One region of the Streptomyces sp. NPDC059567 genome, then DNA from elsewhere that is predicted to be linked to it. Evidence: riboswitches for the same ligand, from Rfam matches in the RefSeq annotation. Region 1 holds a riboswitch; each other region holds the start of a gene.

The links. Region 1 has a riboswitch for cobalamin ahead of metE (5-methyltetrahydropteroyltriglutamate--homocysteine S-methyltransferase). Riboswitches for the same ligand answer to the same signal wherever they lie in the genome.
Region 2: another riboswitch for cobalamin. It lies ahead of ACFVZW_RS27605 (cobalamin biosynthesis protein); the one in region 1 lies ahead of metE (5-methyltetrahydropteroyltriglutamate--homocysteine S-methyltransferase).
Region 3: another riboswitch for cobalamin. It lies ahead of cobN (cobaltochelatase subunit CobN); the one in region 1 lies ahead of metE (5-methyltetrahydropteroyltriglutamate--homocysteine S-methyltransferase).
Region 4: another riboswitch for cobalamin. It lies ahead of ACFVZW_RS19320 (hypothetical protein); the one in region 1 lies ahead of metE (5-methyltetrahydropteroyltriglutamate--homocysteine S-methyltransferase).

What each region holds. Positions count from the first base shown of each region.
Region 1 covers NZ_JBHWBS010000031.1:31,055-36,240, reverse strand. The annotation lists gene ACFVZW_RS16580 (M60 family metallopeptidase) at 1-764, opposite strand, end outside; gene ACFVZW_RS16575 (LacI family DNA-binding transcriptional regulator) at 963-2,087, opposite strand; cobalamin riboswitch at 2,279-2,505, shown strand; gene metE (5-methyltetrahydropteroyltriglutamate--homocysteine S-methyltransferase) at 2,679-4,997, shown strand; gene ACFVZW_RS16565 (acyl-CoA thioesterase) at 5,002-5,186, shown strand, end outside.
Region 2 covers NZ_JBHWBS010000079.1:1,488-6,673, reverse strand. The annotation lists gene ACFVZW_RS27620 (alpha/beta hydrolase) at 1-1,116, opposite strand, end outside; gene ACFVZW_RS27615 (anion permease) at 1,514-2,779, shown strand; gene ACFVZW_RS27610 (hypothetical protein) at 2,792-3,013, shown strand; cobalamin riboswitch at 3,127-3,271, shown strand; gene ACFVZW_RS27605 (cobalamin biosynthesis protein) at 3,303-4,265, shown strand; gene ACFVZW_RS27600 (cobyric acid synthase) at 4,262-5,186, shown strand, end outside.
Region 3 covers NZ_JBHWBS010000065.1:32,176-37,361, reverse strand. The annotation lists gene ACFVZW_RS25230 (precorrin-2 C(20)-methyltransferase) at 1-1,475, opposite strand, end outside; gene ACFVZW_RS25225 (precorrin-8X methylmutase) at 1,472-2,107, opposite strand; gene ACFVZW_RS25220 (cobalamin biosynthesis protein CobG) at 2,122-3,354, opposite strand; cobalamin riboswitch at 3,406-3,549, shown strand; gene cobN (cobaltochelatase subunit CobN) at 3,584-5,186, shown strand, end outside.
Region 4 covers NZ_JBHWBS010000040.1:8,459-13,644, forward strand. The annotation lists gene ACFVZW_RS19305 (serine/arginine repetitive matrix protein 1) at 1-154, opposite strand, end outside; gene ACFVZW_RS19310 (hypothetical protein) at 260-1,120, shown strand; gene ACFVZW_RS19315 (hypothetical protein) at 1,368-1,778, shown strand; cobalamin riboswitch at 1,823-1,943, shown strand; gene ACFVZW_RS19320 (hypothetical protein) at 2,124-2,357, shown strand; gene ACFVZW_RS19325 (hypothetical protein) at 2,421-3,557, opposite strand; gene ACFVZW_RS19330 (hypothetical protein) at 4,295-4,555, opposite strand.

The sequences.
Region 1 (5,186 bases):
CCGTGGGTGGCGTAGGCGCCGACGCCGGTGGGGACCTTGGAGACCTCGGTGAAGTGGTACGGGCCGGCCTTGCGGCGGTGTGCCGGGGAGCTCCCGTCGAGACCGCTGATGGCGGCATGCGAGGCGATGACGGTCTCCAGGAGCCGCAGGAGCGCGTCGTGGTCCTCGTTCCGGTGGAGCAGGGCGCCCTCCCGCGTGAGGGTGAGGATCGTGTGCGGCGCCGTCAGCTCCACGTACGGGACGTCGGTGAGCGCGTCCAACCGGGCCTGGTAGTCGGCCTCGGAGGTGCGGCCCAGGGCGAACGTGGGCATGGGCACGGCCCCGGAGCGGAACCGGACCCCCGCGCGCTCGCCGTCACCGGCGAGCGTCAGGTAGACCGGACCGCCGTGGGGATCGACGACGGTGTTGGCCCCGGGCTTGAGCGTGTGGGCGCGCGGCTCGGTGAGCGTGCCGTAGTAGTCCCAGAGGCCGATCCACAGGGTCGGCACGAGGCCGTCGTACGGCAGGACGTTGAGCGTGACCTCGGCGCCCGGCGGCGCGTACAGGCCGGTCGCGTGGAACTCGCTGCCGCGCAGCGCCTGGGCGAGCCGGAGCCGCTCGCTCTCGGCGGCGGGGCGTGCGGTCACGGTGACCGTGCACGCATGGCCGCCGGCGGTGGTGGCGGTCGCCGCGCGGGCCGGAGCGGTGCCCAGCAGGCCGACGGTGCCGGCACCGGCCAGGCCCGCGAGGACGGAACGACGGTTGAGCGCAGGGAGGTGGGGCATCCGGTCTCCTCGGAGAGGGGCAAGGGCCTGGCCTCTGACTGCCCGACAGGATGTAAGCGGTTGCTATGCCGAGGCAAGAGAAGACGCAAAGTTTCTAGGGGTTTCTATGAACCCGAAGGGATCCAACGGAGATTTGGGTAGGTAAACGTTCTCATCCCAAGGCCCTCCCCGGCGCTCAGCCCTGCTCTCGCCCCTGCTTCACGCGGTGCGGGTGCGCCGGGTGCGCGGCGCCTTCGGCGGAGCCACCGAGTCGCGCACCACGATGTGCGTACCCAGCCGGTGCACCCCCGTCGTGGGAGCCCGCCAGGCGTCGTCACCGTCGTCGCCGTCGTCCCCGGGCGTCGCGAGCCGCACGGCCTGCCGGCCCATCTCCTCCAGAGGGATGTGCACGGTGGTCAGCCTCGGACGCATCTCCTGCGCCACGGGCACATCGTCGTAGCCGACGAGGGAGACGTCCTCCGGGATCCGGGCACCCGCCTCCTCCAGCGCCTGCGCCGCGCCCGCCGCCACGATGTCGTTGGCGGCGAAGATGGCGGTGAAGTCGAGCCCCTCGCCGAGGAGTTCGACCATCCGGCGATAGCCGAAGCCCCTGCTGAAGGCACCGGTGTGCACCAGACCGGCGTCGGGCGTCACGCCGCGCAGTTCGAGGGCCCTGCGGTATCCGGCGAGGCGGTCCAGCGTGGTCGAGACGGCGGGCGGGCCGCCGAGGTAGAGGATCCGGCGGTGCCCTTGCGTCAGCAGATGGTCGGTGATGGCGAACGCGCCGCCCTCGTTGTCGTACTCCACCGCCGCCGCGGGGACCCGTCCCCCCAGCGAGGGCCGGCCGCACAGCACCAGGGAGGAGCCGCCCGCGTGCAGTTCCTCCGCGCGGCGGGTGAGTTCCGCGGTGTAGGCGCGGTCCACGACGCTCCCCCCGACCAGCACGACCACGTCGGCACGCTGCTCGTGCAGGAGGTCGACGAAGGCCAGTTCGCGCTTCGCGTCGCCCTGCGTGCAGCAGACCAGACAGAGCCGGCCCGTGCGCGCCGCCTCGCGCTCCACACCGCGCGCGATGTACGCGAAGAAGGGGTCGACGATCTCGCTGACGATGATCCCCACGGTGCGGTTGGAGGTGCCGGCCAGGGCGCGAGCATGCGCGTTCACGACATAGCCGAGCTCCCGCATCGCGCCCTCGACCCGGTCGCGGGTCGCCTGCGCCACGGGATAGTTGCGGTTCAGCACCCGTGAGACGGTCGCCGTCGACACGCCGGCGAGCGCGGCCACCTCCCGGATGGTCGCGCGCCGCGAATCCCCCGCCGCCACCTGCCGAGCACTCCCGTCCATCGGTGCCGCCTCCTCACGTGCGGCTGGAGCCTATACGAACTCCGTCGCCGTCGTTCATGGGAGCTGAACGAGGCCGCCCCGAGGAGCGGGTTCGGCACTGATCGGGTCGCGCCCCACGGCCCCTCGCAGCGGGTGTGTCTCGTTTCACCGTCCGGAATATGAGCCGATCGCGTCGTTCCCTGCCCGCGCGGTACGCTGCCCGGGCAGCTGGTTCGCCCCGTCAGCCAGGCGGGACGCGTCGTAAGAGGGAACCCGGTGGGAATCCGGGACTGCCCCGCAGCGGTGAGCGAGAACGACCGCCGTCATACGCACTGGGCCCGTGAGGGCCTGGGAAGCGACGGCCAGTAGGTGTCTCGTACGGCTTCCGTACGAGACGTGCTCGCGAGTCCGAAGACCTGCCCGCTGCCCGCACGCGACCGTTCGCGTGCGGTGATCCCGGTGACCTCGTGGGCGGGTCGGCGTGCACAGCAGGGCGGATCGGCCGCGCGTACCTCGATGTACGCCCCGGCGGTGGTCCGTCCGGTTCGTCACCCCTCGCTCGCGGCTCTCCGGGTCTGTCTCACGACACGCAAGCTCGCGAAGGAGAGTTACGTGACAACCGAGTCCGCGGCAGCACGGGCCACCGTCCACGGATACCCCCGCCAGGGTGGGAACCGGGAACTGAAGAAGGCCGTCGAGGGGTACTGGAAGGGCCGCGTCACCGCCGATGCCCTCCGGGAGACCGCCCGTGAGCTGCGCAGGAGCAACTGGGAGCAGCTCGTCGACGCCGGCGTCCACGAGGTCCCGACCGGCGACTTCTCCCTCTACGACCACGTCCTCGACACCAGCGTCATGGTCGGCGCGGTACCCGCCCGTCACCGCGCCGCCGTCGAGGCCGACGCGCTCGACGGGTACTTCGCGATGGCCCGCGGCACCCAGGACGTGGCGCCGCTGGAGATGACCAAGTGGTTCGACACCAACTACCACTACCTCGTCCCCGAACTGGGTCCCGACAGCGCCTTCAGTGCCACGAGCGACAAGCAGGTCGCGGAGTTGAAGGAGGCCCTCGCGCTCGGCCACTCGGCCCGCCCCGTCCTGGTGGGACCCGTCACGTACCTGCTGCTGGCCAAGCCGGCGCCCGGTGTCGCCGAGGACTTCGAGCCGCTCACCCTGCTGGACCGGCTGCTGCCCGTGTACGCCGAGGTGCTCGCGGACCTGCGCGCGGCGGGCGCCGAGTGGGTGCAGCTCGACGAGCCCGCCCTCGTCCAGGACCGCACCCCCGCCGAGCTGAACGCCGCCGCCCGCGCCTACCGCGAGCTCGGCGGCCTGGCCGACCGGCCGAAGCTGCTGGTCGCCTCCTACTTCGACCGGCTGGGCGAGGCGCTGCCCGTGCTGGCGAAGGCCCCCGTGGAGGGACTCGCGCTCGACTTCACCGATGCCGCCGCCGCGAACCTCGCGGATCTCGCGGCGGTGGGCGGCCTGCCGGGCAAGCGGCTGGTCGCCGGCGTCGTCGACGGCCGCAACATCTGGATCAACGACCACCAGAAGTCCCTCACCACCCTCGGCACCCTGCTCGGCCTCGCCGATCAGGTCGACGTCGCGGCGTCCTGCTCGCTGCTCCACGTCCCGCTGGACGCCGCGGCCGAGCGGGACATCGACCCGCAGATCCGCCGCTGGCTCGCCTTCGCCCGCCAGAAGACCGCCGAGATCGCCACGCTCGCGCGCGGCCTGTCCCAGGGCACCGGCGCGATCGCCGCCGAACTGGCCGCCAATCGCGCCGATCTGGCCTCCCGGGCAAGCTCGGCGATCACCAACGACCCGGCCGTACGGGCGCGCACTGCCGCCGTCACCGAGAGCGACACCCGCCGCGCCCAGCCCTACGCCGAGCGCGCCGCCGCGCAGCGGGCCCACCTGGGCCTGCCGCCGCTGCCGACCACGACCATCGGCTCCTTCCCGCAGACCGCCGAACTGCGCACCGCACGCGCCGATCTGCGCGCCGGATGGCTCGACAAGGCGGGTTACGAGGAGCGGATCGAGGCCGAGATCCGCGAGGTCATCGCTTTCCAGGAGAAGACCGGTCTCGACGTCCTCGTGCACGGCGAGCCCGAACGCAACGACATGGTCCAGTACTTCGCCGAGCAGCTCACCGGCTACCTCGCCACCCAGCACGGCTGGGTCCAGTCGTACGGCACCCGGTACGTCCGGCCGCCCGTCCTGGCCGGCGACATCTCCCGCCCTGTGCCGATGACGGTGCGCTGGACGACGTACGCACAGCGGCAGACCTCCCGCCCCGTCAAGGGGATGCTGACCGGCCCGGTCACGATGCTCGCCTGGTCGTTCGTCCGCGACGACCAGCCGCTCGCCGACACCGCCCGCCAGGTCGCGCTCGCGCTGCGCGACGAGGTCGCCGATCTGGAGGCGGCGGGCACGTCGGTGATCCAGGTCGACGAACCGGCCCTGCGCGAGACGCTGCCGCTGCGCGCCGACGCCCACGCCGCGTACCTCGCCTGGGCCACCGAGGCCTTCCGCCTCGCCACGGCCGGCGTCCGTCCGGACACCCAGATCCACACGCACATGTGCTACGCCGAGTTCGGCGACATCCTCCGGGCCATCGACGACCTCGACGCGGACGTCATCAGCCTGGAGGCAGCGCGCTCCCATATGCAGGTCGCGGACGAACTCGCCGGCGCCGGATACCCCCGGGAGGTCGGCCCCGGCGTGTACGACATCCACTCACCGCGCGTTCCGGAGGAGGCGGAGGCCGTCACCCTCATCGAGCGCGCCCTGCTCTCCGTACCCGCCGACCGGCTCTGGATCAACCCCGACTGCGGGCTGAAGACACGCGGCTGGGGCGAGGTCCGGCCGGCCCTGGAACACATGGCCGCGGCGGCCCGCCGAGTCCGCGGCAGCCTGCCCCGGGCGGAGAGCTGAGCACATGAACACCCGTATCACCGTCGGCGATCGGGCCCACAAGGCACCGGCCGACTCCCAGGTGACCCTCGCCCACATCATGAGCGAGCACGAAACCAATCTGTACGGGACCATCCACGGCGGCGTCGTCATGAAACTCATCGACGACGCGGCCGCGGCAGCGGCGGGCCGCCACGCGGACGGCCCCGC
Region 2 (5,186 bases), on a different contig from region 1:
GGGGGTGAGGAAGCGGCGCAGGGCCTCTTCGTAGCGGACCGGGTCGGCGTTCCACATCGAGGCGTGCGGGGCGCCGCGGACCGTGTTCAAGGTGACCAGTTCCGGGCGGCGGGCGGCCAGTTCGAGGGACGGCTCCCAGGGGGCGATGGTGTCGTCGGGGCCGTGGAAGACCAGCGTCGGCACCCGAAGGCCCGCCGGGTCGGCGACCTCCTGGAGACGGTCGGCGCGCAGGCCGGTCCTGTCCTGGGCGGCGCGGACGGCGAGCGGGAGCAGCGGGCCAGGGACGCGGCGGGCGGAGGCGAGGTTGCGCAGGGTGGCTTCCTGGTCGAGGACCGGGGAGTCCAGGACGAGGCCGCGGATCACGTCCCGTACGCCGGAGTCGGCGGCGGCATGCAGGGCCATGGTGGCGCCGGGCCCCCAGCCGAGCAGGACGACGTGCTGGGCGCCCTTGCGGACGGCGTACCGGATGGCCGCGTCGACGTCGCGCCACTCGGAGTCGCCGAGATGGCCGAGGCCGTCCGGGGACCGGGGCGCGCCCTCGTCCCCTCGGTAGGCGAGACACAGGACGGGGATCTGCCGTCGGGAGAGGAACGGGACGAGGTTGAGGGGGTGCCGGCGGGTCGTGCCGATGCCGTGCAGGGCGATCACCCAGGTGGAGCGGGCGCCGGGGACGAGCCAGGCGGGCAGGGCGCCGAGTTCGCCGGGGATCTCGGCGTCCTCGTGGTCGAGGCCGAGCGCGCTGCCCGGGTCGCCGCTGTGCAGCTCCGGGGTGAAGTGGACCCGGACGCCGGGTTCCAGGGTGCCGAGCTCGACCCGTTCCAGACGGCGGACGACGGTGTCAGCGCTGTGCGGGACCCGGTCCAGCACGGGTCCGACGACGGCGTGGACGCCGGGGCCCTCGATCCCGTACGTTCCCGGGCGCAGCGACGCGAGGCTGCGGGTCAGGGTGACGTGGCCGGGGTCCGTGGCGTGCACGGTGAGCCGTGGGTCGCGGGGCAGGGGCCGTCCGGCCGCCTTGAGGGCGGCGTCACTGGCGTACCGGCCGGCCGCGATCGCGGCCGCGCCGACACCGAGCAGGGTGGTGACGGCCGCTGCCGTCGCTGTAGCCGGGCGCACGCTCCCAGTGTCGGCAGGGCGGGGTCGGGCTGCCACCGGACAGACCCGCACGGGCCCGATCCGGGCTGTCACCGAGCCGGACCGGCGGTGGGCCACTCCGGAGTGACATGGATCTCTTCGACGGGTCCCCCGGTCGACTGACACGGCCCCCGGAGTGTCCGGCTGGTGACATGGGGCGAGAGGGGCGGAAGTGGGACACGTCCCTTGTGTCCGGCAACGGCACGGCTTACCCGGGGTTGCGGGGCGACCACATCGTGGACAGAACCGCGTCCGGAGAGGCTAAGCGGAATGTCCGAACACGGTTAGAGTCACCATGCAGCCCGACCCAGTTCACCTTCCGTTCACTCAGGTTGCCTACGTTCGTCCAGCCACTGACGTCAAACGATTGCCTGGGTAAATGGAACACATCACGCTGCTGCTCGCGATTGTGGTCGTGACAGCTCTCGTGTTCGATTTCACGAACGGTTTCCACGACACCGCCAACGCGATGGCGACGACCATCTCGACCGGTGCCCTCAAGCCCAAGACGGCGGTGGCCATGTCCGCCGTGCTCAACCTGGTCGGTGCGTTCCTGTCCGTCGAGGTCGCCAAGACGATCTCCGGCGGGATCATCAACGAACAGGGCATTCGTACCGAAGTGATCTTCGCGGCGCTCGTCGGCGCCATCCTGTGGAATCTGCTGACCTGGCTCATGGGTCTGCCGTCCAGCTCCTCCCACGCCCTCTTCGGCGGTCTCATCGGCGCGGCCGTGATGTCGGCCGGCTGGTCGGCCGTCAACGGCGGCACCATCGTCACCAAGGTGCTCATCCCCGCGATCGCCGCGCCGCTCGTCGCCGGCCTCGCCGCGATGGCGGCCACCAGGCTCACCTACAAGATCGCCTCCAGGACCGCCGAGAAGTCCACCGCCAAGGGCTACCGGGCCGGCCAGATCGCCTCCGCCGGTCTCGTCTCCCTCGCGCACGGCACCAACGACGCGCAGAAGACCATGGGCATCATCACCCTGGCGCTGGTCACCCAGGGTGTCGTCGCCCCCGGCTCCAACCCCCCGATGTGGGTCGTCGTCTCCGCCGGTGTCGCGATCGCGCTCGGCACCTACCTCGGCGGCTGGCGCATCATCCGCACCATGGGCAAGGGCCTCACCGACCTTCAGCCGCAGCAGGGCTTCGCCGCGCAGACCAGCGCCGCCACGGTCATCCTGGCCTCGTCCAACCTGGGCTTCTCCCTCTCCACCACGCAGTCCTGCTCCGGCGCCGTGATGGGCGCGGGTCTCGGCCGCAAGGGCGGTGTCGTCCGCTGGTCGACCGCGACCCGGATGTTCGTCGCCTGGGGTCTGACCCTGCCCGCCGCGGGTCTGGTCGGCGCCGGCGCCGAGTTCCTCACCAAGCAGGGCGGCGGGGGCGTCGCGACCGTCGCCGTCCTCCTCGTCGCCGGCTCGAGCGTCATCTGGGCGCTGTCGCGCCGCAAGCCCGTGGACCACAACAACGTCACCGCGGACGACCTCGACGCCGAGCCCGCGGGCGTCGTCACCACCGCGATCGCGGCCGTCACCCCGCCGCCGGCCGGTTCCGTCGCCTCCGTCGCGGACGAGGACCTCAAGACCACCATCCCCTCGCCGGCCCCCACGGACCCGGCAGCCCCCACGGCCCCCGCGGCCGCGGTGTAAGGAACGAACGACATGAAGATCGACTGGGCAGCTCTCGGCTCCGTCTTCGGAGTCAGCCTCGTGGCGACCGTCGCCCTCGTGGGCCTGTTCACCCTCGGCATCGTCGGCCTCTCCAAGCAGGAGCAGGCCGCCTCCCAGGGAGGCTCCGCCGCCCTGGCGCGCACCGGCGCGTACGCCTGCTTCGCGCTGTGCGCGGCGGCCGTCGCGTACGGCATCTATCTGATCGTCGTCTGACGACGGTCCCGCTTCGACGGACGGGCGGTCGCACCTTCGGGTGGGACCGCCCGTCCGTCGTTCCTGTGGTGCTTCGCACACTGTCCCGCCGCAGGTCAAACGTGAGTTGACGGGTGTTCGCACAGCGTGGTGGACTTCCGGGGCCATTACGGCGGCAGCAGAGGAAGTCCGGTGCGAATCCGGCGCGGTCCCGCCACTGTGACCGGGGAATCGATCCCCCGGGAGCCAGGAACTCTCGCCGCCGGTCACGTCGAGCCAGGGCGCGGACCCTGAGTGAGGACACAGCGCCATGCCCGGCCGCACTGCAGCCACAGGTGTATTCGCTTACGGCGCCGCCGCCGGTCTGGCCGCGGACCTGATCATCGGCGACCCCCGCCGCGGCCATCCGGTCGCCGCGTTCGGGCGTGCCGCCGGCTCCGTCGAGAAGATTCTCCGGCGCGACCACCGCGGGTGGGGCGCGCTGCACACCGCCGTCTGCGCCGGTGGCGCCACCGCGATCGCGGCGCTGGCCGCCCGTACCGTACGTGACCGCCCCGGAGCCGCCGTCGCGCTGACCGCCGCCTCCGTCTGGGCCGTCGTCGGCGGCACGACCCTGGGCCGGGAGGCCCGCGCCATCGGCGGGGCCCTGGCGGCCGGGGACCTGGAGGTGGCCCGCGAGCGGCTGCCGCATCTGGTGGGGCGCGATCCGCAGTCCCTGGACGGTCCGGCGATGGCCCGCGCGGTGGTCGAGTCCGTCGCCGAGAACACCTCCGACGCCGTCGTGGGCGCCCTGGTCTGGGGCGCGGTCGCCGGGGTTCCGGGGCTGGTCGGCTTCCGGGCCGTGAACACGCTGGACGCGATGGTCGGCCACAAGTCCCCGGCGTACCGGCGCTTCGGCTGGGCCTCGGCCCGGCTCGACGACGTCGCCGGCTGGCCGGGCGCCCGGCTGACCGCCGTGCTCGCGACGGTGGCCGGTGGCGACCCGAAGGGGGCGGTGAGGGCATGGCGGCAGGACGCGGCCAAGCACCCGAGCCCCAACGCCGGTCCGGTGGAGGCGTCCTTCGCGGGGGCGCTCGGCGTCCGGCTCGGCGGGACGCTCTCGTACGGCGGACGGGTCGAGCACCGGCCGGTGCTGAACGGGGAGGGCCGGGCCGTGGAGGTCGGGGACATCGAACGGGCGGTGCGGCTCTCGCGCCGGGTCACCGCGCTGACGCTGGCGGTGTGTGTGGGTGGACGGATCGCGGCGGGCGCGATGAAGCGGAGGAAGGCATGAGAGGCGGGGGGCTGCTGGTCGCGGGGACCACGTCCGACGCGGGCAAGAGCGTCGTCACGGCGGGCATCTGCCGCTGGCTGGTCCGGCAGGGTGTGAAGGTCGCGCCGTTCAAGGGCCAGAACATGTCCCTGAACTCCTTCGTGACGCGCGAGGGCGCGGAGATCGGCCGGGCGCAGGCCATGCAGGCACAGGCGGCCCGTGTCGAGCCGACCGCGCTGATGAACCCCGTGCTGCTGAAGCCGGGCAGCGACCGCTCCAGCCAGGTCGTCCTGATGGGCAGGCCGGTGGGCGAACTGAGTGCCCGCGGCTACCACGGTGGACGCCAGAAAGAGCTCTTCGAGCCCGTGCTGGCGTGCCTGGAGGAGCTGCGGGGCACGTATGACGCCGTGATCTGCGAGGGGGCGGGCAGTCCGGCCGAGATCAACCTGCGGCGCACGGACATCGTGAACATGGGCATCGCACGGGCGGCGCGGCTGCCGGTGCTGGTGGTCGGCGACATCGACAGGGGCGGGGTGTTCGCCCAGTTCTTCGGCACGACGGCGCTGCTCGCGCCGGAGGACCAGGAGCTGATCGCGGGCTATCTCGTGAACAAGTTCCGGGGTGACGTGACCCTGCTGGAGCCGGGCCTCGACATGCTGCTCGGGCTGACCGGGCGCCGGACGTTCGGTGTGCTGCCGTACGCGCACGGGCTCGGCATCGACGAAGAGGACGGCCTGCGGGTCTCACTGCGGGGCACCGTCCGCGAGTCGGTCGTCGCGCCGCCGGTCGGCGAGGACGTGCTGCGGGTCGCCGTCTGCGCCGTGCCGCTGATGTCCAACTTCACCGACGTGGACGCGCTGGCGGCCGAGCCGGGCGTGGTGGTGCGCTTCGTGGACCGGGCCGAGGAACTCGTCGACGCGGACCTGGTGGTCGTCCCGGGCA
Region 3 (5,186 bases), on a different contig from region 1:
ATCGTGCGGCCGTCGCCGCGTTCGACCGCGCGCGTCTGTGACGAGCCGATGAGGAGCAGCGTCCGCATGTCGACCTCGGACGGTTCCAGGGTCTTCAGGGTCACCACCCGTACCGACTGCTCCGGGCCGCCGACGTCGCGCGCCACGACCACCGGGGTTTCGGGCGAGCGGAGTTCGAGCAGCAGGTCGCGGGCGGCCGCCACCTGGTGCGTACGGGACTTGGAGCCCGGGTTGTAGAGAGCCAGGACCAGGTCCGCCCGGGTCGCGGCGCGCAGCCGGGCGGCGATCACGTCCCAGGGCTTGAGCCGGTCGGAGAGGGAGATGGTCGCGTAGTCGTGGCCGAGCGGGGCACCCGCCGCGGCGGCCGCCGCGTTCGCGGCCGTCACGCCGGGAAGGACCCGTACGGGAACGTCCGCGTACCGCTCCTCCGACGCCACCTCAAGGACCGCCGTGGCCATGGCGAAGACACCGGGGTCGCCACCCGAGACGACGGCGACCCGGCGCCCGCGGCGGGCGAGGTCGAGGGCGAACTCGGCGCGCTCGGACTCGACCTTGTTGTCCGAGCCGTGCCTGCGCTGGCCGGGGCGCAGCGCCGGCACGCGGTCGAGGTAGGTGGTGTAGCCGACGAGATCGTCGGCGTTGACCAGCGCGCCGCGCGACTCCGGGGTCAGCCAGGGCGCTCCCGCCGGGCCGGTGCCGACGACGACGACCTCGCCGACGGTCTCCCGGGACTCGGGGGTGACGGCGTCGATACGGGAGGGCAGGACGGCGACCGAGAAGTACGGGACGGTCTCGGGGTCCACCTCGGAGAGGATCTCCGTCCGCTCGCCCGCCATGAACGCCCGCTCCACGTACCGCGCGTCCTCCAGGCGGTCCGCGCGTTCCAGGGCGCGGCGCACGGTCGGGAACGTGCGGCCGAGCTTCATCACGACCGCCGAGTCCGTGCCCGCGAGGCGGGCCGTCAGCTCGTCCTCCGGCAGCGTGCCGGGGATGATCGTCAGGACCTCTTCCGCCTCGCACAGCGGCTCGCCGAGCCGCGCGGCGGCCGCGCTGACGGAGGTGACGCCGGGGATGACGGTGGTGTCGTAGCGGTCCGCGAGCCGCTTGTGCATGTGCTGGTACGAGCCGTAGAAGAGCGGGTCGCCCTCGGCGAGCACGGCGACGGTGCGACCGGCGTCCAGGTGGGCGGCGAGACGGGCCGCGGCCTCCTCGTAGAAGTCGTCGAGCGCGCCGCGGTAGCCGCCGGGGTGGTCGGTGGTCTCCACTGTGAGCGGGTACATGAGCCGCTCCTCGATGTGGTCCTCGCGGAGGTGCTCGGCGGCGATGGAGCGCGCGATGGAGCGGCCGTGGCGGGCCGAGTGGTAGGCGACGACGTCGGCGGACGCGATGGCCTTCACGGCGGCGACCGTCATCAGGTTCGGGTCGCCGGGGCCGAGGCCGACTCCGTACAGCTTGCCGGGGGCGTCGGCGCTCATGCCTGGATCTCCGCTTCCGTCGCGATGGCGTTGATCGCGGCCGCGGTCATCGCGCTGCCGCCGCGCCGGCCCCGTACGACGAGGTAGTCGAGGCCCAGGGTCTGGGCGGCGAGGGCGTCCTTGGACTCGGCGGCGCCGATGAAGCCGACCGGTATCCCGAGGACGGCGGCCGGGCGGGGCGCGCCCTTCGCGATCATCTCCAGGAGGTGGAAGAGGGCGGTGGGCGCGTTGCCGATGGCGACGACGGAGCCTTCGAGGCGGTCGCGCCAGAGTTCGAGGGCGGCGGCGCTGCGGGTGGTGCCGAGCTCGGCGGCGAGGGCGGGCACGGCGGGGTCGGAGAGGGTGCAGACCACGTCGTTGTCGGCGGGCAGGCGCTTGCGGGTCACTCCGCTGGCGACCATCTGCGCGTCGCAGAGGATGGGTGCGCCGGCGCGCAGGGCGGCGCGGGCGCGGGAGACGACCTGCGGCGAGTAGGCGAGGTCGCGGACGAGGTCGGTCATGCCGCAGGCGTGGATCATGCGGACCGCGACCGTGGCGACGTCGGCGGGCAGATCCGCGAGGTCCGCCTCGGCGCGGATCGTGGCAAAGGACTGGCGGTAGATCTCCGCGCCGTCCTTCTCGTAGGCGAACATCGTGTCGTTCTCGCTCATCTCGTTGTGCGGGCCGTTGCGACTGCTTCGGTCAGGGAGGTACGGGGGGTGGGGCGGCCGTCCACGAGGTAGGTGCCCTCGGCGGTGGCGAGGACGTCGACCCAGGTGCCGGGGGCGCCTTGGGGGTGGCCGCACCGGCGCTCGCACCCGGAGAAGTGGACGGGGAGGCCGGGCGCGCCGGGTACGGCGTCGGCGCGGACGTCGGCGAGGGACTTGGCGCAGCCGGGCCGCCCGGTGCAGGCGCCGACGCCGACCCAGGGGTCGTCGGGGCGGGTGATCAGCCCGGCCGCGTCCAGCGCGGGGAGCCGGGTGCGGGAGGCCCCGACGACGACGGCCCCGCGCCAGGGCGTGAGCCGTACCTCGTCGGCGGGCAGCAGCGCGCGGAGCTGGGCGGCGGTCAGCCGCCCGAGCGGCGCGAGCACGTGCAGCGCGTTCCCGCCGAGGGGTCCGGGCCGGGGCGGCGCGGCATGCGGCAGCGGTGGTGCGGGGACGACGGGATGGGCGTCGACCCCGGCCCGCGCGAGCGCGGCGGCGAGGTCCGGCTGCTGCCCCTGGGGCAGCTCCCGCACCCGCCAGGCCCCGTTCCCGGCGTCGCGGGCAGCTTCGAGGAAGGCCCCGGCGGCGGCGAGCGCGGCGCGGGGGGCGTCGGCGGTGGCGACCCGGAAGACCCGGTCGCCCACCCGGAGCCGGACCGACCGCCCTCCTGCGATCAAGGTCACATCTCCGCCCAGCCGCGCCACGTCGCCGCGGCCGTCGTCCAGGGCGAAGAGGAAGCGGCCCGACAGGGCAGCCGTCCAGGGGGCCGCGCAGAGCAGCGCGTCCAGTTCGCGGGCCCACAACTGCACGTCCGCGTGGCCGAGTCCGTCCAGTCCCGCGGTCGGGGAGGCGACGATGTTGCGGACGCGTTCGTGCGTGGAGGAGGGCAGCAGGCCCGCCTCCGTCAGCCGGTCCGCCAGCTCCGCTCCGCAGCCCCCGTCGAGACCGCGCAGCTCCACGTTGCCCCGGGACGTGACCGCGACGCGGCCGTCGCCCAAAGACTCCGCCGCCGACGCCAGGGACTCGACCTGATGTGCCGTCAACAGCCCTGCGGGCAGGCGCAGTCGGGCCAGGCCGCCGTCGTCGGCGGGGTGCAGGCGCAGCGCGCCGGGGCAGGCATCGCCACGGTCCCGTATGAGAGCTTCGCCCCGGTTGGGCGTTGTGGGCGGGGTGGGCGGCATGGCGGCGAGCATACCCACGTGGATCCGGGCGACCCCTGGGGACGACCCCTGCCCGCCGTGAGCACGATCTACTATGCAGACGGCATGGGGTCCCAGGACCCCGGGGAGGAAGCCCGGTGAGAATCCGGCGCGGTCCCGCCACTGTGAGCCAGGTCGCACCCGCGGCCGGGTGAGTCAGGAACTCCTGCCGTCCATACGACCACCCGGGGCGCGGACAACCCCGAGGAAGGCCTGCGCACGCATGCGAATTCTGTTGCTGTCGCACTCCGACACCGACCTGCTCAGCGCCCGCGCGGCCGGCGGCCCCGTCGAGTACCGGTTCGCCAATCCCTCCCGCCTCGCCCTGGACGACCTGCCCGGGCTCCTGGACGGCGCCGACCTCGTCGTCGTCCGCCTCCTCGGCGGTCTGCGCGCCTGGGAAGAGGGCCTGCAGGCGCTGCGGACGGCGGAGAAGCCGCTGGTCGTGCTCTCCGGCGAACAGGCCCCCGACGCCCAGCTCATGGAGACCTCCACCGTCCCCGTCGGCGTCGCCACCGAGGCCCACGCCTACCTCGCGCACGGCGGCCCGGCCAACCTGGAGCAGCTGGCCCGCTTCCTCTCCGACACCGTGCTGCTCACCGGCCACGGCTTCGACGCCCCGGCCGCCGCGCCGACCTGGGGCCCGCTGGAGCGCACGCCCCGCACGACCGACGGCCCGACGGTCGCCGTGCTCTACTACCGCGCCCACCACATGAGCGGGAACACCGCCTTCGTCGACTCCCTCTGCGAGGCGATCGAGGACAAGGGCGCCCGGGCCCTGCCGCTGTACGTCGCGTCCCTGCGCGCCCCCGAGCCGGAGCTGCTCGACCGCCTGCGCGGTGCCGACGCGATCGTCACCACCGTCCTCGCGGCCGGCGGCACCAAGCCCGCCGAGGCGCAGGCCGGCGGCGACGAGGAGGCCTGGGACGCGGGCGCGCTCGCCGCCCTCGACGTACCGATCCTGCAGGCGCTCTGCCTCACCGGCTCGCGTTCGGCCTGGGAGGAGAACGACGAGGGTCTCTCCCCGCTGGATGCCGCCAGCCAGGTCGCCGTCCCCGAGTTCGACGGCCGGCTCATCACCGTCCCGTTCTCCTTCAAGGAGATCGACGAGGACGGGCTGCCCGCGTACGTCGCCGACACCGAGCGCGCCGCCCGCGTCGCCGGGATCGCGGTCCGCCACGCGCTCCTGGGGTACATCCCGAACGAGCGGAAGAAGCTCGCTCTGGTCCTCTCCGCTTACCCGACCAAGCACTCCCGGATCGGCAACGCGGTCGGCCTCGACACCCCCGCCTCCGCCGTCGCGCTGCTGCGCCGCCTCCGTGAGGAGGGCTACGACTTCGGTCCGGTCGAGGAGATCCCGGGCCTGGTCTCCGGTGACGGCGACGAGCTGATCTACGCCCTGATCGAGGCCGGCGGCCACGACCAGGACTGGCTCACCGAGGAGCAGCTGGCGAAGAACCCCGTCCGCATCCCGGCCGCCGACTACAAGCGCTGGTACGCCCAGCTCCCGGCCGAACTGCGCGAGGCCGTCGAGGAGCACTGGGGCCCGGCGCCCGGCGAGATGTTCCTGGACCGGTCCCGCAACCCGGAGGGCGACATCGTCCTCGCCGCGCTGCGGCGCGGGAACCTGCTGATCCTCATCCAGCCGCCGCGCGGCTTCGGCGAGAACCCGATCGCGATCTATCACGACCCCGATCTCCCGCCGTCCCACCACTACCTGGCCGCCTACCGCTGGATCGCGGCGCGCGCCGAGGACGGCGGCTTCGGGGCGGACGCGATGGTCCACCTCGGCAAGCACGGCAACCTGGAGTGGCTGCCCGGCAAGA
Region 4 (5,186 bases), on a different contig from region 1:
CGTTGCGAACTGGCGGGAAGTCGAGCTGCCGTGGGGCCGAGCTCCGCGGCCGGAGCGACATCCACGCCCTCCGCTGGTCCGGGACGCTTCCGGCGGCCGCCGCTCTGCCGCCCGCTGTCTGCCCGGCTGCGGACATCCCTCCGGACTCGCTCATCACTACGGTTCCCCTTCACTCAACCGGCGCCCGTTTCATACCTCTTGTCGCGTCGGATAAGGGGAGGTTATCCGACGCGACCACCCCCGCCGCTACCGTTCCGTCATGACGATCGCACCGCGCCCGCGCTTCTCCGTCCGCGCCGGTCTCACCGAGGCCTCCGGGCACGACGGGCCCTTCGAAGGTATGCCCGACCACCTGATGGCACCCCTCCAGGAATGGGTGGTGAGGGTGCTCCGCTCCAGCCTCAGCTTCGTCGGGCAAGAAAGGCTGGCTCGCGACATCTGCGTGCGCGTGCGGTTGGTCTCTCTCCAGGACGAGCACGGCGCGCCGCTCTACGTGGCGGCGCTCGCGCGGGCCGTCGGCGCGCAGCTGCTGGACGTGGTGGACCAGATCCTCCTCGCCGAGGTGCCCAAATGGGAGGGACTCCAAGAGCTCAGCCGGACGCTCGACGACGGCGGGTCGGCGTACCGGATCAACGACGCCCGCAACGGGCTGGAGGAGCGGGTGACCCCGGCCGTCCGGGACGCGGTGCGGCAGACCATCGCCGAGGCGGCGGGCCAGCCGACCGCCGGCTCCGCGGCCGACCACCTGGCGGCCGCCTGGCAGGCGGCGTACGGGCGCGGCCCGGAGCCGGTGCGCGCGTACAGCGAGTCCATCAAGGCCGTCGAGGCGGCCGCGCACGCCGTCGTTCAGCCGAACCACGCGAAGGCAACGCTCGGCACCATGCTCGGCGAGCTGAAGAGCGCCCGGCACAAGTTCGTCTTCGCGATCCCGGCCGCGGCCGGCGACGCCGTCGCCCCGGCGGAGGCGTTGATGCGCGCGCTGTGGGACGGCCAGACGTCCCGGCACGGCGGGCAGACCGCGACCGTGGACGAGACGCTGGAGGCGGCCCGGGCCGGGGTCCACCTCGCTGCCACCCTCGTGCAGTGGTTCACCTCCGGCGCCGTGACCCGCATCCCCTGACTGTTCGGCGGGTCGATCGGGAGCGGAGCGGTCACAGTTCGCGCCCAGGCCGTCTTCCCGGAAAGGCCCGTGAGACGCGGCTCGGTGCAGGACGATGGCCTGCAGGGGTCCTCACCGGAGGAACCGGCTGGGTCGAGGAGGAGCATGAGCGGAGAACACTTGATCACCGACGAGGAGACGCGCCGGATCGCGGAGGGCTTCCTCACCGCGTCCTCCTGGATTCGGCGATGTCAGGTGGGGGCGAACCGTGATCGGGCCGGACGCCGCGTACCTCAAGGGGTGGGGGCCTGATTTCCCCGAGGACGTCGAGCTCCGGGAGGGACAGCGGTGGTCGTGGACCGTCTCGTTCACCGACCCCGCCGGCGGGGGTAAGGGGCTCTCCCACACGGAGGTCCTCGACGGGCTGACCCGGATCGTGTACGGCGAGCACTCAGGTTCTGATGGGTGGCAGTACCTGGCCATCCGCCAGTGGTTCACCGAGCCCTCGGACGCCCGACAGGCACTCAGCCTGTCCACGACCCACCAGTCGCTGATATGCCAGCAGGCCCTCTACGGCAAGGTCGTCTTCCGCACCCCGGATGAGGAGTCCATGTCCGGCAAAAAGCTGGACTTCTTCAGCGAGCAGCGACTCACGGCCGCAGAACCCGAAGAAGAATGAGGCGCCGGGCCGCCTCCACATGACCACTGACCCCCTTGTGCCACCCCCGTAGCCGCACAATGGGCCCTGGACGCAGGGGAATCCGGTGGGAATCCGGAACTGTCCCGCAACGGTGTATGCCTTCAGGCGTCAGTCCGAGGACCTGCCCATCCAGAACGTGCCCGAGCGTGTCCGCGCGCCCGTGCCCTTCTGGGAGGGCTTCGGGACATCGCCTTGAAGCCCGATCCACATCGGATCGGGCTTTCTTGCTGTCAGCCTCCGGGTCTCTGCAACGAAGGGGCGAGGTCTGCGCGAGCGCGCAGACGAACTGCCGCCGTCACCGGCGGAGACAGCCAGGAGGACTTCGTGACCATTCAGATCGCGCCGCTGGCGGCCCTGCTCCTCGTCGTGAGCATCGCCGTCGGCATCACGGTCTTCAAGCACACCGCGCGTGCCGCCGGCCGCGGCGACGGCGGCGATCGCTTCGGGTGCGGCCGTGGCGATGGTCCTGGCGCTGCTGCTCGCCCCTGGGTTCGGGCAGTCCCGGCGGACCCCACAACGTCGACGACTCCCCTGGGCCCGGCCACGCCTGTTGAGTAGTCGACCGGCAGCCTGGCTGACCCTCGGGACAGCACAACATCCCGGAGGCTGGCGGGAGTTGGCCTACGGCCGATGGTCGTCGCACCGCCAGCCGCACGCGTAGAAACGGGCTTGAGCTCCGCACGGTGTCACCCCAGCCCCGCACTGCCCCCGGTACACCACTGACACGACCCCCGCAGACGCCGCGGCAAGCGGGGCAGGCTGCGGGGAACGGGGCAGCGGGATGTACGGGAGCGGTGCCGAGTCCCGGTCATCCACGGCCGGGGGCTGGACGCGGCACGTGGGATCGCCGTCCTCCATCGGGCGCTTCACCTGTCGTTGCCTCGGCATCGCGACTGGCGCTTCGTCCGGCGTCGCGTCGAGGTAGGCACTGTGGTCGGCTGCCGGGGTCCAGAACTCAAACGCGGTCCGCTTCACCTTGACCACCGCCCGGACGTACAGACCGGAGGCGGCATCTCGGATGAACTCATCGAAGGGACGCTCGGCGGGGCGAATGGTCGGGTGCCAGCCCCCGCACTTGCCTGTCCGCTGCTTCGGGCATGGCCCTGGGAGCCGCTCGTCACACCGGGCGAGTTCGATGCGGCGGATACCACCTCGGAACGGGATTGGAGAGTCCCGCTTCATGATCAGTTCTAGGGGGACTCTGTCGGTACGCAGCCACGGCACCGTCATGTCCCTCGCCATGTCCTGGCTGTCCGTCTGCCACGCATCCAGCACCCCCGCCCGCCGGGCCGCCGCATCGCGTGCCTTGATCTCGCGCGGGTTGCGTGGTGACAGTTGCGACTCGAATCCCAGAAGTACTCCGTCCGCACCGCGGATTAGGACGTCACTGCGGATTGCGCGGTCCTTGCTCGCCCGCTCCTGCACGGCTGTGTGCCCGCCTTCCTCGGCAGCCCGTACGGCCCGCTCCTTGTAAGCCTTGTGCTCGTCGGACTCCCCGCCGCCGTAGTGCCGGTCCTCCGCGTCGCTGCGCATGTGGGCGGCGACGGGCTTGCCCATTCGCCGATACAGCGACATTGGCTCAGTGAAGCCCCGTTCCTCGCACACCTCTGCGCACGTGAGTCCGCGGACCGGCACAGGCAATCGGCGGTCGGCGAGAAGCTGCTCGAGGAGGGCGGCGCCACCGGCAACTCCGAGGTCTGGTTTGGTCAGGTCCAGCCTTCGGTCGAACCCTGCGAGCCGCACGTATCGGTTGGGCATGCCGCCTCCGCTCGCCACACGGCCACGACGGGCCGCTGTTGATCCGGGGCATTACCCCCGGTGTGTTCCGCTAGTCCGAACTTCCATCGTGATGGTGGCCACTGACAATGGCCCTGGCTGGGACGCGGTCGGCCACCAGCAGGCGCGGCGACCGCCCCGATCGCTACTGATCACGTGCCGCACACGATGCTGCTGTGCCGCGCCGGCGCCGAACTCGTCGAGGACGAGCTGGGTCGGGCGTCTCGGGGCTGGGTGGCCCCATGAGTCAACTGATACAGATAACGCCCAAATACCCGTGGTACTGGGTTGCGTCACCTGCGGCGGAGCCCCGGGGGCGCTGCGCGAAGCGACCCCGTTATCTGTAGCAAGGAGCTGTGGTGCCCACCGTCGTCCAGCTGCCGACCGGCAAGGCCCTCACCGTCCACGCGGCGGCCGACTGCTTCCTCGACTCGATCGACAACCCCAACACCGCGCGCGGGTCCAGGCGCCGCTGCAGCAGGGGCTCCTCCTTGCCCGAGCATTGTTGGTACCCGGCCGGATATGCAGGTAGCGAGTATTTCCGCTAGCTGGAATGCGAGTGTGAGAGAAAGCCGGTGGGCGAGCCCGGTGGCCGCTGGTGGCCTTCGCCGGCCCCCAGACCCCCGCTGCCCCGGCATCCCGCAGCGCGGGCCGGTATCGCTGTGGTGGAGCTCCGTGCGCGCTGCGGGACACCGGGGACTGGATCCGCCGATACCGGTTCAGTTGGGCTGGACTCCGAGCCACCGACTGCGTTCGGCAGCGGCGCCCTTGGCCGGGTGCGGCGGTGTGAAGCCCAGCGGATAGGGGACGGTTCGCGCCTGCTGGCCGGGGGTTGCCCGCAGGACCACCTGGTACGGGCCGATGGGCTTGCCGTCCTCGCCCAGGGGCCACAGGCCGACCAGGTCGTTGCCGCCGTCGCTGGTCTCCGCCCGGATCTCCAGTACCGGGCCGTCCTCGCCGTCGGTCTGCTGCCAGGTCACCCCCAGCAGCGGCCAGCCGGCGGCAGCCTCGCCGACCAGGCCGGTGATGGCGCTTCTTCGCGGGCGCCCTGACGTCGTCGCCGACGTTGATGTCCTCGTCGTCGTCCGGCAGCTCCGGGGTGTCGCTCGCGGTGCGGGTGCGCTGGGGGTCACGGGAGCGGGAGAGCCAGCACGACGGAGCTCGCTTCTGAACGGCAAGAAGCCCGCGCCTTGGGCGCGGGCTTCTTCAAGCAAGGTGACCTTGGTCACAGGGAGACGGCGGCGAAACACGTCTCCATAGAGGGGCACGTCGAGACCATTTCGAACGGGCAACTCGTGATGTCTAGTTTCGCCACTGCGCACTGCATAGTGCGTTGTTTCGGACGGCACCGGACGCCTCCGGACACCCCCGGACAAGTGAAGGCTGCTACCAGCGAAGAGCCACAGAGGGCCGACGGCACACCAGGAACGCTTCGGACGCTCCCGGACGATCTGGCCTAGGCCACCACGCGAGCACGGCAAAGACGACCCCTGCGTTGCAGTGATGGACCGTCAAATATGTGTGGAGTACATGCTCCTGACGGCGTGGGACAAGGCGCGAGAAGCGAGTTGATCGAGCCCCTCGCCGTGCGCAAGAGTCATTGATGCGCGC